DNA from 2 places in the Citrobacter braakii genome. Region 2 is predicted to be linked to the other one. Evidence: predicted binding sites of a transcription regulator. Region 2 holds the regulator's gene; the other holds the start of a gene.
What was found. Region 2 encodes Fur, which represses iron uptake genes when iron is present. Its sites were predicted from a motif close to ATAATAATGAGAACNACTATCAA; they were not measured.
Positions count from the first base shown of each region.

Region 1: a site for Fur is predicted at 3,424-3,446, ahead of bfd (bacterioferritin-associated ferredoxin). Genes of this name have one in related genera too.

Region 1 covers NZ_CP045771.1:1,382,622-1,389,828, forward strand. The annotation lists gene fusA (elongation factor G) at 1-2,041, shown strand, start outside; gene tuf (elongation factor Tu) at 2,111-3,295, shown strand; gene bfd (bacterioferritin-associated ferredoxin) at 3,481-3,675, shown strand; gene bfr (bacterioferritin) at 3,747-4,220, shown strand; gene GFC06_RS06380 (prepilin peptidase) at 4,258-5,037, opposite strand; gene gspM (type II secretion system protein GspM) at 5,034-5,501, opposite strand; gene gspL (type II secretion system protein GspL) at 5,498-6,643, opposite strand; gene gspK (type II secretion system minor pseudopilin GspK) at 6,654-7,207, opposite strand, start outside.
Region 2 covers NZ_CP045771.1:4,419,383-4,426,589, forward strand. The annotation lists gene ybfE (LexA regulated protein) at 61-348, shown strand; gene fldA (flavodoxin FldA) at 504-1,034, shown strand; gene GFC06_RS20910 (ryhB-regulated fur leader peptide) at 1,245-1,331, shown strand; gene fur (ferric iron uptake transcriptional regulator) at 1,324-1,770, shown strand; gene tcuR (tricarballylate utilization LysR family transcriptional regulator TcuR) at 1,899-2,825, shown strand; gene tcuA (FAD-dependent tricarballylate dehydrogenase TcuA) at 2,923-4,326, shown strand; gene tcuB (tricarballylate utilization 4Fe-4S protein TcuB) at 4,313-5,452, shown strand; gene tcuC (MFS transporter) at 5,506-6,801, shown strand; gene chiQ (ChiQ/YbfN family lipoprotein) at 6,853-7,185, opposite strand.

The DNA.
Region 1 (7,207 bases), 1.9 Mb from region 2:
TACTACCGAACGTATTCTGTTCTACACCGGTGTAAACCATAAAATCGGTGAAGTTCATGACGGCGCAGCCACCATGGACTGGATGGAACAGGAGCAGGAGCGTGGTATTACTATCACCTCCGCAGCGACTACTGCATTCTGGTCTGGTATGGCTAAGCAGTATGAACCGCATCGCGTAAACATCATCGACACCCCGGGGCACGTTGACTTCACTATCGAAGTAGAACGTTCCATGCGTGTGCTTGATGGTGCAGTAATGGTTTACTGCGCAGTTGGTGGTGTTCAGCCTCAGTCTGAAACCGTATGGCGTCAGGCAAACAAATATAAAGTTCCACGCATTGCGTTCGTTAACAAAATGGACCGTATGGGTGCGAACTTCCTGAAAGTTGTTGGTCAGATCAAAACCCGTCTGGGCGCGAACCCTGTTCCGCTGCAGTTGGCGATTGGCGCTGAAGAAGCGTTCACCGGTGTTGTTGACCTGGTGAAAATGAAAGCCATCAACTGGAACGAAGAAGATGCAGGCGTAACCTTCACTTATGAAGATATCCCGGCTGACATGCAGGAACTGGCTGAAGAATGGCACCAGAACCTGATCGAGTCCGCTGCGGAAGCTTCAGAAGAGCTGATGGAGAAATACTTGGGTGGTGAAGAACTGACTGAAGAAGAGATCAAAAAAGCTCTGCGTCAGCGCGTTCTGAACAACGAAATCATCCTGGTAACCTGTGGTTCTGCGTTCAAGAACAAAGGTGTTCAGGCGATGCTGGATGCGGTAATTGATTACCTGCCATCCCCAGTCGACGTACCTGCGATCAACGGTATTCTGGACGACGGTAAAGATACTCCGGCTGAGCGTCATGCTAGCGATGAAGAGCCGTTTGCTGCTCTGGCATTCAAAATCGCTACCGACCCGTTCGTGGGTAACCTGACCTTCTTCCGCGTGTACTCTGGTGTGGTTAACTCCGGTGACACCATCCTGAACTCAGTGAAAACTGCACGCGAGCGTTTTGGCCGTATCGTACAGATGCACGCTAACAAACGTGAAGAGATCAAAGAAGTTCGCGCGGGCGATATCGCTGCTGCTATCGGTCTGAAAGACGTGACCACTGGTGACACTCTGTGTGACCCGGATCACCCGATCATTCTGGAGCGTATGGAATTCCCTGAGCCGGTAATCTCCATCGCGGTAGAACCGAAAACCAAAGCTGACCAGGAAAAAATGGGTCTGGCTCTGGGCCGTCTGGCTAAAGAAGATCCGTCATTCCGCGTTTGGACTGACGAAGAATCTAACCAGACCATTATCGCCGGTATGGGTGAGCTGCACCTCGACATCATCGTTGACCGTATGAAGCGTGAATTCAACGTTGAAGCGAACGTCGGTAAACCTCAGGTTGCTTACCGTGAAGCGATTCGCGCGAAAGTTACCGATATCGAAGGTAAACACGCTAAGCAGTCTGGTGGTCGCGGTCAGTACGGTCATGTTGTTATCGACATGTACCCGCTGGAGCCGGGTTCAAACCCGAAAGGCTACGAGTTCATCAACGACATCAAAGGTGGTGTAATTCCTGGCGAATACATCCCGGCCGTTGATAAAGGCATCCAGGAACAGCTGAAATCTGGCCCGCTGGCTGGTTACCCGGTTGTTGATCTGGGCGTGCGTCTGCACTTCGGTTCTTACCATGACGTTGACTCCTCTGAGCTGGCGTTTAAACTGGCCGCTTCTATCGCCTTCAAAGATGGCTTTAAGAAAGCGAAACCAGTTCTGCTTGAGCCTATCATGAAGGTTGAAGTAGAGACTCCGGAAGAGAACACCGGTGACGTAATCGGTGACTTGAGCCGCCGTCGTGGTATGCTTCGTGGTCAGGAATCCAACGTCACTGGCGTTGTTATCCATGCTGAAGTTCCGCTGTCTGAAATGTTCGGATATGCAACCCAGCTGCGTTCTCTGACCAAAGGCCGTGCTTCTTACTCCATGGAGTTCCTGAAGTACGACGATGCGCCGAACAACGTTGCTCAGGCCGTTATTGAAGCCCGTGGTAAATAAGCCACAGGATTAAAACCTAAGTCCCGTGCTCTCTCCCCAGGGGAGAGCACTATAGTAAGGAATATAGCCGTGTCTAAAGAAAAATTTGAACGTACAAAACCGCACGTTAACGTCGGCACCATCGGCCACGTTGACCACGGTAAAACTACCCTGACCGCTGCAATCACCACCGTACTGGCTAAAACCTACGGCGGTGCTGCTCGTGCATTCGACCAGATCGATAACGCGCCGGAAGAAAAAGCTCGTGGTATCACCATCAACACTTCTCACGTTGAATATGACACCCCGACTCGCCACTACGCACACGTAGACTGCCCGGGCCACGCCGACTATGTTAAAAACATGATCACCGGTGCTGCGCAGATGGACGGCGCGATCCTGGTTGTTGCTGCGACTGACGGCCCGATGCCGCAGACTCGTGAGCACATCCTGCTGGGTCGTCAGGTAGGCGTTCCGTACATCATCGTGTTCCTGAACAAATGCGACATGGTTGATGACGAAGAGCTGCTGGAACTGGTAGAAATGGAAGTTCGTGAACTTCTGTCTCAGTACGATTTCCCGGGCGACGACACTCCGATCGTTCGTGGTTCTGCTCTGAAAGCGCTGGAAGGCGAAGCAGAGTGGGAAGCGAAAATCATCGAACTGGCTGGCTTCCTGGATTCTTACATCCCAGAACCAGAGCGTGCGATTGACAAGCCGTTCCTGCTGCCTATCGAAGACGTATTCTCCATCTCCGGTCGTGGTACCGTTGTTACCGGTCGTGTAGAGCGCGGTATCATCAAAGTTGGTGAAGAAGTTGAAATCGTTGGTATCAAAGAGACTGCTAAGTCTACCTGTACTGGCGTTGAAATGTTCCGCAAACTGCTGGACGAAGGCCGTGCTGGTGAGAACGTTGGTGTTCTGCTGCGTGGTATCAAACGTGAAGAAATCGAACGTGGTCAGGTCCTGGCTAAGCCGGGCTCTATCAAGCCGCACACCAAGTTCGAATCTGAAGTGTACATTCTGTCCAAAGACGAAGGCGGCCGTCATACTCCGTTCTTCAAAGGCTACCGTCCGCAGTTCTACTTCCGTACTACTGACGTGACTGGTACCATCGAACTGCCGGAAGGCGTTGAGATGGTAATGCCGGGCGACAACATCAAAATGGTTGTTACCCTGATCCACCCAATCGCGATGGACGACGGTCTGCGTTTCGCAATCCGTGAAGGCGGCCGTACTGTTGGTGCGGGCGTTGTTGCTAAAGTAATGAGCTAATTATTGATTAATTAGCTTTGAGCTTAAAAAGGGCGCTTCGGCGCCCTTTTTGCTGTCCGCGATTTAGCTGTTGTCATATTTATTCGCATTTTTCATTCATTCTCCCGCTGCGTAAATAGCGTTGTGCTATTGTAATCATAACTATTCTCATTTACACTTTGCGCAGAAATTGAACGGGAGCGATCATGTACGTTTGTTTGTGTAATGCGATAAGTGATAAAAAAATACGTCAGGCTGTTCGCCAGTTTCATCCTCAGTCCTTTCAGCAATTACGTAAATTTATTCCTGTTGGAAATCAATGCGGTAAGTGCATTCGTGCTGCCCGCGAAGTCATGCAGGATGAATTAACGCAAATGCCAGAATTTAAAGAGATCGCCTAAGTCACACTCTTTTTTTTGACATCCCTGTAGCCCCATCTACGCTCTAAGAGTGGAAGCGGAGGGACTATAAAATGAAAGGTGATGTTAAAATCATAAATTATCTCAATAAACTATTGGGAAATGAGCTTGTCGCAATCAACCAGTATTTTCTCCATGCTCGTATGTTCAAAAACTGGGGGCTGACTCGCCTCAATGATGTTGAGTACCATGAATCTATCGATGAGATGAAACACGCTGATAAATATATCGAGCGTATTTTATTCTTAGAAGGGCTCCCAAACTTACAGGATCTTGGTAAGTTGGGTATAGGCGAAGATGTTGAAGAGATGCTGCAATCCGATCTTCGACTCGAACTCGATGGGGCTAAAGATTTACGTGAAGCCATTGCCTATGCCGACAGCGTCCATGACTACGTTAGCCGGGATATGATGATCGAAATCCTTGCTGATGAAGAAGGTCACATTGACTGGCTGGAAACGGAGCTGGATCTGCTCCAGAAGATGGGACTTCAGAACTATCTTCAGGCACAGATTCGCGAAGCGTAGACGCACACTTTGCAGAGCGGCAGGCCTGCCGCTCATTTCAGTACCCGATAACACCTGAGCTTTGCGCGCTGAAAATCAACCAGCCTGCCAGTCCAAGCCACGGACCGAATGCGATAAGCGGTATCGACGTCCTTCGGGTAAGGCGTAGGATCAGCCACCAGACAATGCCCAGCAATGATGCAGCGAGTAAAATGGGCGGTAGCGCTGGCCATCCACACCAGGCACCCATCGCCGCCAGTAGCTTGGCGTCACCCAGGCCGATGCCCTCTTTTCCCGCGAGTATTTTGCATCCCCACCAGACCAGCCATAGCGTCAGATAGCCAGCGACAGCGCCGTACAGCGCGTCGGGTAACATCTCTCTGTCGTAAACGCTGTGATATAGCAGACCGAGCCAGAGCAGCGGCTGCGTCAGCACATCCGGCAGCAGGTACGTCCGGAGATCAATTTGCGCCAGGGCGAAAATAAACCAGAACAGCGTCATGATGGCAATTGCATCTGATATTGAAGAGACAAACGCGGCGCTAAGCGCAAAAACACAAGAACACGCCAGTTCAGTCAGTGGGTAACGCCATGAAATGGGCTGAGCGCAGGCCTGGCAACGCCCCCGCTGCCACAGCCAACTGAATAGTGGAATAGTGTTACGCACCGATAGCCTGTGCTGGCAGTGTGGACAGTGCGACGGAGGCCAGGCGATATTCCATGTTTCGCTGTGCCGATGCTCAATCATGATCGGCAGTCGATAAACCACTACATTCATAAAGCTGCCGACTATCAGCCCGACAAGCGCCATTGCTGCAATGTTAATGAGTTCCGTCATTTCCCCACCGGATAGAGTTCAAGGGCTTCCACCGCAATCTCCCCGGCGACCGGGCGGGCGCTAAACGTGAGTTGCGAAACCTGTATTCCCTCATTTTGTAGGGTATTAAGCCACGCAAATAATGGTTCGGTTTTGACAACGGGAAGCGAGATCGCAAAATGATCGGGAGTGGATGTCACAACGCTGATATTCAAACCTGCCTGCTGCGCGCTATGTTGTATCAGCGCCGGATCGGTCTTTGTGCCCGGTCTGCTGGCAACTAATCCGCGACGCTGAATCGCCTCATTTACCCACTGGATCTCACTCCTGAGACGATCATTTTCCTGTCCCTGCTGTGCAATAGCGTTATCCAGGGGCTGAACCACGCCGTACCAGAATCCCGCCAGCAGACAGAAAACGGCGAGGAATATCAGACTGCGTTGCTCTCTGCCGTTTTTTTCGCTCCACCAGCTATTCATATTCATTTGCGCTCCTTCAGGGTCAGCCGGACGCTACCTGTCGTCCCTTCTGGCGGTTGAGTCAGGATAAATTCGTCGTTTGTCTGCACCATAAAGCGGCGAAGATGTTCCGGATCGCGAACGTTGAGCGTCAGGGTAAAAAGGCGTTGTTCGAGCCGGTAGTTGACCTCGCGGATGGTAAGCCCCGGCAATGTGCTTAATCGGGTCTGAAGCTGAGTCAGTAACGTCAGCACATCCGGATAGCGATCCCTCGCGGACGATTCGAAGAAATATTTAAAATTGTTGTTGCGGTTATCACCTGGGAAATAGCGGTTCCACAGGGTGGCACCTTCCGCTGAGAGCACCTGTTTCTGTTGATGAACCTGCCAGAGCATCACCCCTTTCAGCCCTGAGAAGAGCGCTATCGCCAGGGCAAATGTTGCTATGGCGGCATATTTCAGCAGACGCGGGGTCGGTTGTGTCGGGGGCAAAGGGCGGAAGCTGCCGTGTAATACGTTAATGTCCTGAATATTATCGCCATTGCAGGCGCACGCCAGCGGCGGCTGCCAGTCAAGGTATTCGACATAAGCGTGAGGCACAGGAAGTGGGCTGGCGCTGATGATTTTTTGCTCTGTATGGCTGGCGAGTAAATGAGTGAGCAGTGCCTCACTCAGCACGCCTGTTTTCCACGCGTCGTAACGGATTAACCATCGCTCATCTTGTTGTAGCAGACTCCAGCTATCCGTGACATACGGCAGCCAGAAACCATCCGGAACGATATGCGTCAACGTCACGCCAGCTGTGCGGAAAGTCGTCAATAGATCGTTCAGCGTGGTCCTGGCGATCCCGGCGAGATGGAGCGTGTTTTCTTCTCTGGCGAGAACCGTCCAGTGCAGGCTGTCTGTATCACCGACAACGGCGTCCTCCACCAGCCAGCCCAGCGTTTGTTCACTGATTTTGTAGTTTTCCGTCGGTAATTCGACGCGGCGAAAACAGAAATAATCAGGCGACAGGAACAGGCGGGCGTTACCGGCATCCGGCAGGTCGGCCAGCGCGTTCGGCTGGAGGTAATCCGCTTGTTCAACAATAACCGGAAGTTGTGCCTCGTTGGGGCAGCACCATTCCAGTTTTCCCGGCAGCGGACGTAGCAGTAAAGTGTCTGGCGTCATTTAGTTCCCTTTAATGGTCGCGCGCCACGCTTTTGCGGGCTGTAATAAACAGAGCCTTTCTTTTGGGATCGTATTCCAGCTGGCTGATGGTGCTCCCGGCGCTATCGCCCTGTTCGATAGTCGTTTCAAGGCGGAAGTAACGACTGGTCGCCACCGCAATGCTTTTGAATGTGGTCTGCGACAGCTTATGAGCCGGATTATCCTTATCGAATGTCTTTAACAACGTCTCAATGCTGATTTTGCGTCCTTTGCGTGGGGTATCAAAAAAGCGCTCAATCTCGCGTGGCGGGACAGCATTATTGAGTATCGCCGCAAGCAACGGTGCATCCCGGCGCGTCAGGGTGTTGATGTTGATTTTTAGCTCATCATCAGGCAGCGCGCAGAGTAGCGGGGAGATTTGCTGGTAAAGAGAAAGCGTCATCCCTTTGATTTGTTTGAGCTCACTGATTGACCAGATACGTCGTCCGCCAATGGTGTGGGGGTCGTTACTTGTTTGGTAATACTCATTTTCGGCACCGGAGGCGCGTGGAATATCGTCGTTATCGATGTAGTCGGCGATAGCAT
Region 2 (7,207 bases):
TGGCGGGCTATCCATCCGGGCAGACGCCTGGCTGATTGTTTCCCCGAAGTCACCAAGATCATGGCCAAAGAACAAACGGACCGTACGACATTAGATCTGTTCGCGCAGGAGCGTCGCCCGGGACGACCCAAAACTAATCCGCTCTCGCGTGATGAACAGTTACGTATTAACAAACGTAATCAGCTTAAACGCGATAAAGTTCGCGGGCTTAAGCGTGTCGAACTGAAACTGAACGCTGATGCTGTTGACGCTCTGAACGAGCTGGCCGAGGCGCGCAACATGAGTCGCAGTGAACTCATCGAAGAGATGCTGATGAACCAACTCAGCGCATTGCGCGGTCAGGCTTAGTCTGAATTTCTGCTCTAAATCATAAATCGTGTAGCACAGAGTGCAGTCCTGCGTGTTTGCTGTTTCCGCATGCCTGACTGTTCTGCTATGATTGCCCTTATCCGTGGGCAATGCGCCACCACCATTTCAATAAGTTTCAAGAGGTTATTTTACTCATGGCAATCACTGGCATCTTTTTCGGCAGCGACACCGGTAACACCGAAAACATCGCAAAAATGATTCAAAAACAGCTTGGTAAAGACGTTGCCGATGTACATGACATTGCAAAAAGCAGCAAAGAAGACCTCGAAGGGTATGACATTTTGCTGCTCGGCATTCCAACCTGGTACTACGGTGAAGCGCAGTGTGACTGGGACGATTTCTTCCCTACCCTCGAAGACATTGATTTTAACGGCAAACTGGTTGCATTGTTCGGCTGCGGCGACCAGGAAGATTACGCAGAATATTTCTGCGATGCGTTGGGTACAATTCGCGACATCATCGAACCACGCGGCGCAACCATCGTTGGTCACTGGCCAACGGCGGGTTATCACTTTGAAGCGTCCAAAGGCCTGGCGGACGACGACCACTTTGTGGGTCTGGCCATTGATGAAGATCGCCAGCCTGAATTGACCGCCGAACGCGTAGAAAAATGGGTTAAGCAGATCTCTGAGGAGCTGCACCTCGACGAAATCATCAATGCCTGATTTTGTGTGGCGCAGATTTCCATCTGCGCCACATCAATAGATAAAACCAATCAAAATAATTGCTACAAATTTGTAACTTTTTCGTCTGACCCTGTACAATGCCCGGATGCCAATCGGGTATTGCACAGTGTGTTTGTCGGCGATACCACGTTTTGATTAACAATATATGCCAGAGACTTGCAGTTTTCATTTAGCCATGGCAGTTCTATAATGAATCGCATTATCTCAAGTGCAATTTCTGTCACTTCTGTTAATGAAGTGAATCGTTTAGCTACAGGACAGATTCCGCATGACTGACAACAATACCGCATTAAAGAAGGCTGGCCTGAAAGTAACGCTTCCTCGTTTAAAAATTCTGGAAGTTCTTCAGGAACCGGATAACCATCACGTCAGTGCGGAAGACTTATACAAACGTCTGATCGATATGGGTGAAGAAATTGGTCTGGCGACCGTGTATCGCGTGCTGAACCAGTTTGATGATGCCGGTATCGTGACCCGCCATAATTTTGAAGGTGGTAAATCCGTCTTCGAACTGACTCAACAGCATCATCACGATCACCTCATCTGCCTCGACTGCGGCAAAGTGGTCGAGTTCAGCGATGATTCCATCGAGGCGCGCCAGCGTGAGATTGCGGCTAAACATGGTATTCGTTTAACCAACCATAGCCTCTATCTTTACGGTCACTGCGCCGAAGGCGATTGCCGCGAAGATGAGCATGCTCACGACGGTAAATAATGTGATGCTTTCTGAAAAGCCAACCATTCGGTTGGCTTTTTTTATGGGCGTTATCACCCCTTTTCCCCTTCCCTCCACTCCTGTGTTGCTTTAATGTAAAATCTATAGTCCCTTCCCGGAGAGTCGAAATGGAACTTCGCCAGCTACGCTATTTTGTTCGCATTGTAGAAACCGGCAGCATGGGTAGCGCGGCGCTCGATCTCAATATTGGGGTTTCGGCACTCAGCCAGCAAATGTCCCGCCTGGAAAACGAACTCGCTATTCGCCTGCTGCAGCGCACCTCGCGTGGCGTTACGCCCACCAGCGCCGGACTGGCTTTTTACTCCCAGGCGCAGCTGGCGCTCCGCCACGCAGACGATGCAATCCTCGCCGCGCGAGAGTCCCGGCTTTCCGGGCACGTCAGCGTCGGTATGGCCCCCAGTACCGCTTCCGTTCTCGGCATGCCTTTTATTAACGCCATGCGGGAAAGCTATAGTGATGTCCGCCTGCATGTGGTGGAAAGCCTCTCTGGCAACCTGGAACGGATGATTAATACCCGCCAGATTGATCTGGCCGTGGTATTTCAAAAAGAAAAGCTCCTGCGCTGGAGCGCCAGACCGATTCTCGAAGAGCGCCTGTTTTTGATTGGGACTCATGCCTTACTGGCCGATATTGCCGATGAAAATATTGCGCCAGCCCAGTTGGCAAGTATCCCATTGATAATGCCCAGCCCAGGCCACGGTCTGCGCGGCAGGCTGGAAGCAATTTGTCAGGAACACGCACTGCGCATTGAGATCTCCACAGAAATTGATGGTCTGGCGCTGCTAATGCGCGCCGTTCGCAGTGGAATCGGCGCTACTCTCCAGCCCGGCGCGGCGATTTCCCATCTCGATAAAGAGACGCTAAGAGTGATCGGCGTCCATAATCCAATACTGAGTCGCCCCAACTTTCTGGTCAGCCTTTCTGATGATGAGCTCACCCCCGCGGGCCTCGCCGCCCGCGTGGTGCTAACGAAAGTGATGCATCAACTGGTGGAAGCAGGAAGCTGGCCAGGCGCCATCCTTTACAATAACTAAAGCCCTCTTTAGCACTTCGTCATAGCGCCCGCACAAGCTGCACGTATACATTTCAATTACAAATTTAACAATTAGTTAAATGGTAATGGAGTATACGATGGTTGATGTTCTGGTGATTGGCGGTGGCAATGCCGCGTTATGTGCTGCCCTAACCGCCCGGGAGCAAGGAGCTTCGGTACTCCTGCTCGAAGCGGCTCCACGGGAATGGCGCGGGGGAAATTCTCAACACACACGTAATCTGCGCTGTATGCATGACGCGCCGCAGGATGTGCTGGTGGAAAGCTATCCTGAAGAGGAGTTCTGGCAGGATTTGCGGCGCGTCACCGAGGGAAATACTAACGAAGCCCTGGCGCGTCTGGTGATCCGCACCTCTTCACAATGCCGCGACTGGATGCGCCAACACGGCGTTAATTTTCAACCTCCTCTCTCCGGTGCTTTACACGTAGCGCGAACCAACGCCTTTTTTATGGGGGGCGGGAAAGCCCTCGTGAATGCCTATTATCGCAGCGCAGAAAAGTTAGGCGTGCAAATCCGCTATAACACACCAGTGCAGGCGCTTGAACTGCATAATGGTGAGTTTGTGGCAGCGCTGGCAGGCGAAGAGCGCATAACCGCTAAGTCCTGCGTGCTTGCCGCTGGCGGATTTGAGTCAAACCGCGAATGGCTGCGCGAAGCCTGGGGAGAGAACGCCCGCGGCGAGTGGCCTGCGGATAACTTCCTGATTCGCGGCACGCGCTTTAATCAGGGCGTACTGCTTAAATTTATGATGGATGCCGGGGCGGACATCATCGGCGAACCCTCCCAGTCACACTGCGTAGCCATTGATGCCAGAGCGCCATTATATGACGGCGGGATTTGCACCCGCGTGGACTGCGTTTCACTCGGCATAGTAGTCAACCGTGACGCAGAACGTTTTTATGATGAAGGCGAAGATTTCTGGCCCAAACGCTACGCCATCTGGGGACGCCTGGTCGCCCAACAGCCAGGGCAGATTGGCTATTCCATTATCGACAGTAAAGCCATCGGCCACTTTATGCCACCGGTATTCCCCGGCGCACAGGCGAATACGCTGGCGGAGTTGGCGCATCAGTTGGGGCTGGATACCGAACGCTTTACCCACACCGTGACGGCGTACAACAACGCCTGCCAGCCAGGTCAGTTCGACCATACCATCCTGGACAACTGCGCGACGAAGAAGTTAACCCCCGCGAAAACACACTGGGCGCGACCGCTGGACCAGCCACCTTACTACGGCTATGCCCTGCGGCCAGGAATCACCTTCACCTATCTTGGGTTAAAAGTGAACGAACGCGCTGCCGTACACTTTGCCGGGCAGCCAAGCCGCAACCTGTTCGTCGCCGGAGAGATGATGGCGGGCAACGTGTTGGGCAAGGGTTACACCGCTGGCGTGGGCATGTCGATCGGGACAACCTTTGGCCGCATTGCCGGAAAAGAAGCCGCGCTGGCAGCACGTAAGGAGGCACGTCATGAAGCAGCTTGAGAAACTGATCATCGAAGCACAAATTATCACCGAGCCGGAAGCAGAAGTTGAACGTGTGATGCAGGTCTGTAACGCCTGCCGCTATTGTGAAGGTTTTTGCGCCGTGTTCCCGGCAATGACTCAGCGCCTGGAATTCGGTAAAGCGGATATCAATTATCTGGCTAACTTGTGCCATAACTGCGGCGCCTGCCTGCACGCGTGTCAGTATGCCCCACCTCATGAATTTGCCATCAACGTACCGAAGGCGATGGCGGAAGTGCGGCTCGAAACCTATCAGCACTACGCGCAACCCGCCGCCTTTGGCGCGCTTTATCGTCGCGCAGGCATCACCGTGACGCTGGCACTGGTTTTCGGTCTGATCCTGTTTTTACTCCTCGCCATGAGTTTAAAGGGCTCGTTATTCCATCCTCCGCTGGCCGGGGATTTTTATCAGATTTTCCCGCATAACCTGCTCGCATGGATGTTTGGTTCGGTATTTATTCTGGCGATAGGTCTGCTGATGGCGGGCGTTCTGCGCTTCTGGCGCAAAATCTCTCCGGGTGTACCGCGTTCCGCCGAAATTGCTGAAGCCTCACACAATGCGCTGACGCTGAAGTATCTCGATGGTGGGCATGGCAAAGGTTGTAACGAAGCAGATGATGCCTTCACCCTGATGCGCCGCCGTTTCCATCACTTCACCTTCTACGGTTTTATGCTCTGCTTTGCCGCCACCGTGGTGGCAACGGGCTATCACTACTTTGCAGGTATAGAAGCGCCCTATCCGTTCTTCAGCGTTCCGGTAATGCTAGGCACGTTGGGCGGCATTGGACTGGTTGTCGGCCCGGCTGGCTTGCTATGGCTCAATTTTAAGCGCTCACCGCTGCATGGCGACGCACGGCAAAAACCGATGGATCGCGGTTTTATTTTGCTGCTGCTCCTGACCAGTCTGACCGGTTTAGCGCTGCTGGCGGGAAGAGACACGTCCTGGATGGCTATTTTGCTCGCCATTCACCTCGGCGTGGTCATGGCGCTCTTTCTGACCATTCCTTATGGAAAATTTGCCCACGGATTTTACCGCTGCGCAGCCTTACTCAAGTGGGCGATTGAGAAACGGCGCGGCAAACAGGCGGGGGTCGCAGGCGACTAACCCGCAAACTCTTACCTCTATAAATATTATGATAAGACAGTGGAGCAAACCCAATGACACAACAACCATCGCGCGCCGGAACTTTCGGCGCAATACTGCGGGTAACCAGCGGTAATTTCCTCGAACAGTTTGACTTTTTTCTGTTCGGTTTTTACGCCACCTATATCGCAAAGACCTTCTTTCCTGCAGAGAGTGAATTTGCCGGGCTAATGTTAACTTTCGCCGTGTTTGGTTCAGGTTTCTTAATGCGGCCTGTTGGCGCAATAGTGCTGGGTGCTTACATCGACAGAATTGGTCGCCGTAAAGGACTGATGGTGACGCTGGCGATTATGGGCTGCGGAACCCTGCTGATTGCCCTGGTACCTGGTTATCACAGTATTGGTCTGCTGGCCCCTGTCCTGGTATTACTCGGCCGATTATTACAGGGCTTTTCTGCAGGGGTGGAGCTGGGCGGCGTCTCGGTTTATCTTTCTGAAATCGCCACCCCTGGCAATAAAGGCTTCTACACCAGCTGGCAGTCCGCCAGTCAACAGGTCGCCATTGTGGTGGCGGCTCTGATTGGTTACGGCCTGAACGCCACCCTGGGACACGATGAGATCTCTGAATGGGGCTGGCGTATTCCATTCTTTATTGGTTGCATGATTATTCCTTTGATCTTCGTGCTCCGCCGCTCGCTTCAGGAAACAGACGCCTTTTTACAACGTACGCACCGTCCCGACACCAGGGAAATTTTTACTACCATCATCAAAAACTGGCGTCTCATCGCTGCGGGTACGCTGCTGGTGGCGATGACCACAACGACGTTCTACTTTATTACCGTCTACACACCGACCTACGGTAGGGCTGTACTTCACCTGAGCGCTCGCGACAGCCTGATCGTCACCATGCTGGTCGGTATTTCTAATTTTATCTGGCTGCCGATTGGCGGGGCGATTTCTGACCGAATTGGTCGTCGTCCGGTGTTGATGGGGATTACCATCCTTGCACTGATCACCACCTGGCCGGTTATGCACTGGCTCACCGCCGCGCCAGATTTCACGCGCATGACGCTGGTCCTGCTTTGGTTCTCGTTCTTTTTTGGTATGTACAACGGGGCAATGGTCGCCGCACTCACCGAGGTGATGCCTGTCTATGTGCGTACGGTGGGCTTTTCACTGGCATTCAGTCTTGCCACGGCGATTTTTGGCGGCCTTACGCCAGTCATCTCCACAGCGCTGGTCCAGCTAACCGGGGATAAAAGCTCACCGGGGTGGTGGCTGATGTGTGCGGCACTTTGCGGGCTCGCCGCCACGGCAATGCTGTTTGTCCGGCTGAGTCGGAGTTATCAACCGGTGGAATATAAACCCTGAAATGCAAACGGGCGGAAAACTCTCCGCCCGTTGTCTGTTTCATTTTTCGATTTACTGCGCAGTATTCTTGCTACGAATTTCCTGCCAGACCTTGTCGCAATCAGCATTAACGGACTGACCATTACCCGTGCGTGTGGCCTGGATGCATTGCTGATAATCCAGTACGCGTACGCTTTCTTCATTGGCAAACTGCTGATGCTGCTTTTCTTTCTTCAGCACATTCAACACGCTTTGGCAGGCTTCGATTTTCTCCGGCGATCCTTGCGCGGTAGTAATGCACGCGCTGTAGGCTTCTTTCAGACGGCTGTCTTCTTTTGGTGCCGGGGATTGCGCGCAAGCCACCAGCCCGGATGCCATAACAGCGATGAGTATCAGTTTTTTCATAGCACTTTCCTCAACGATGCGG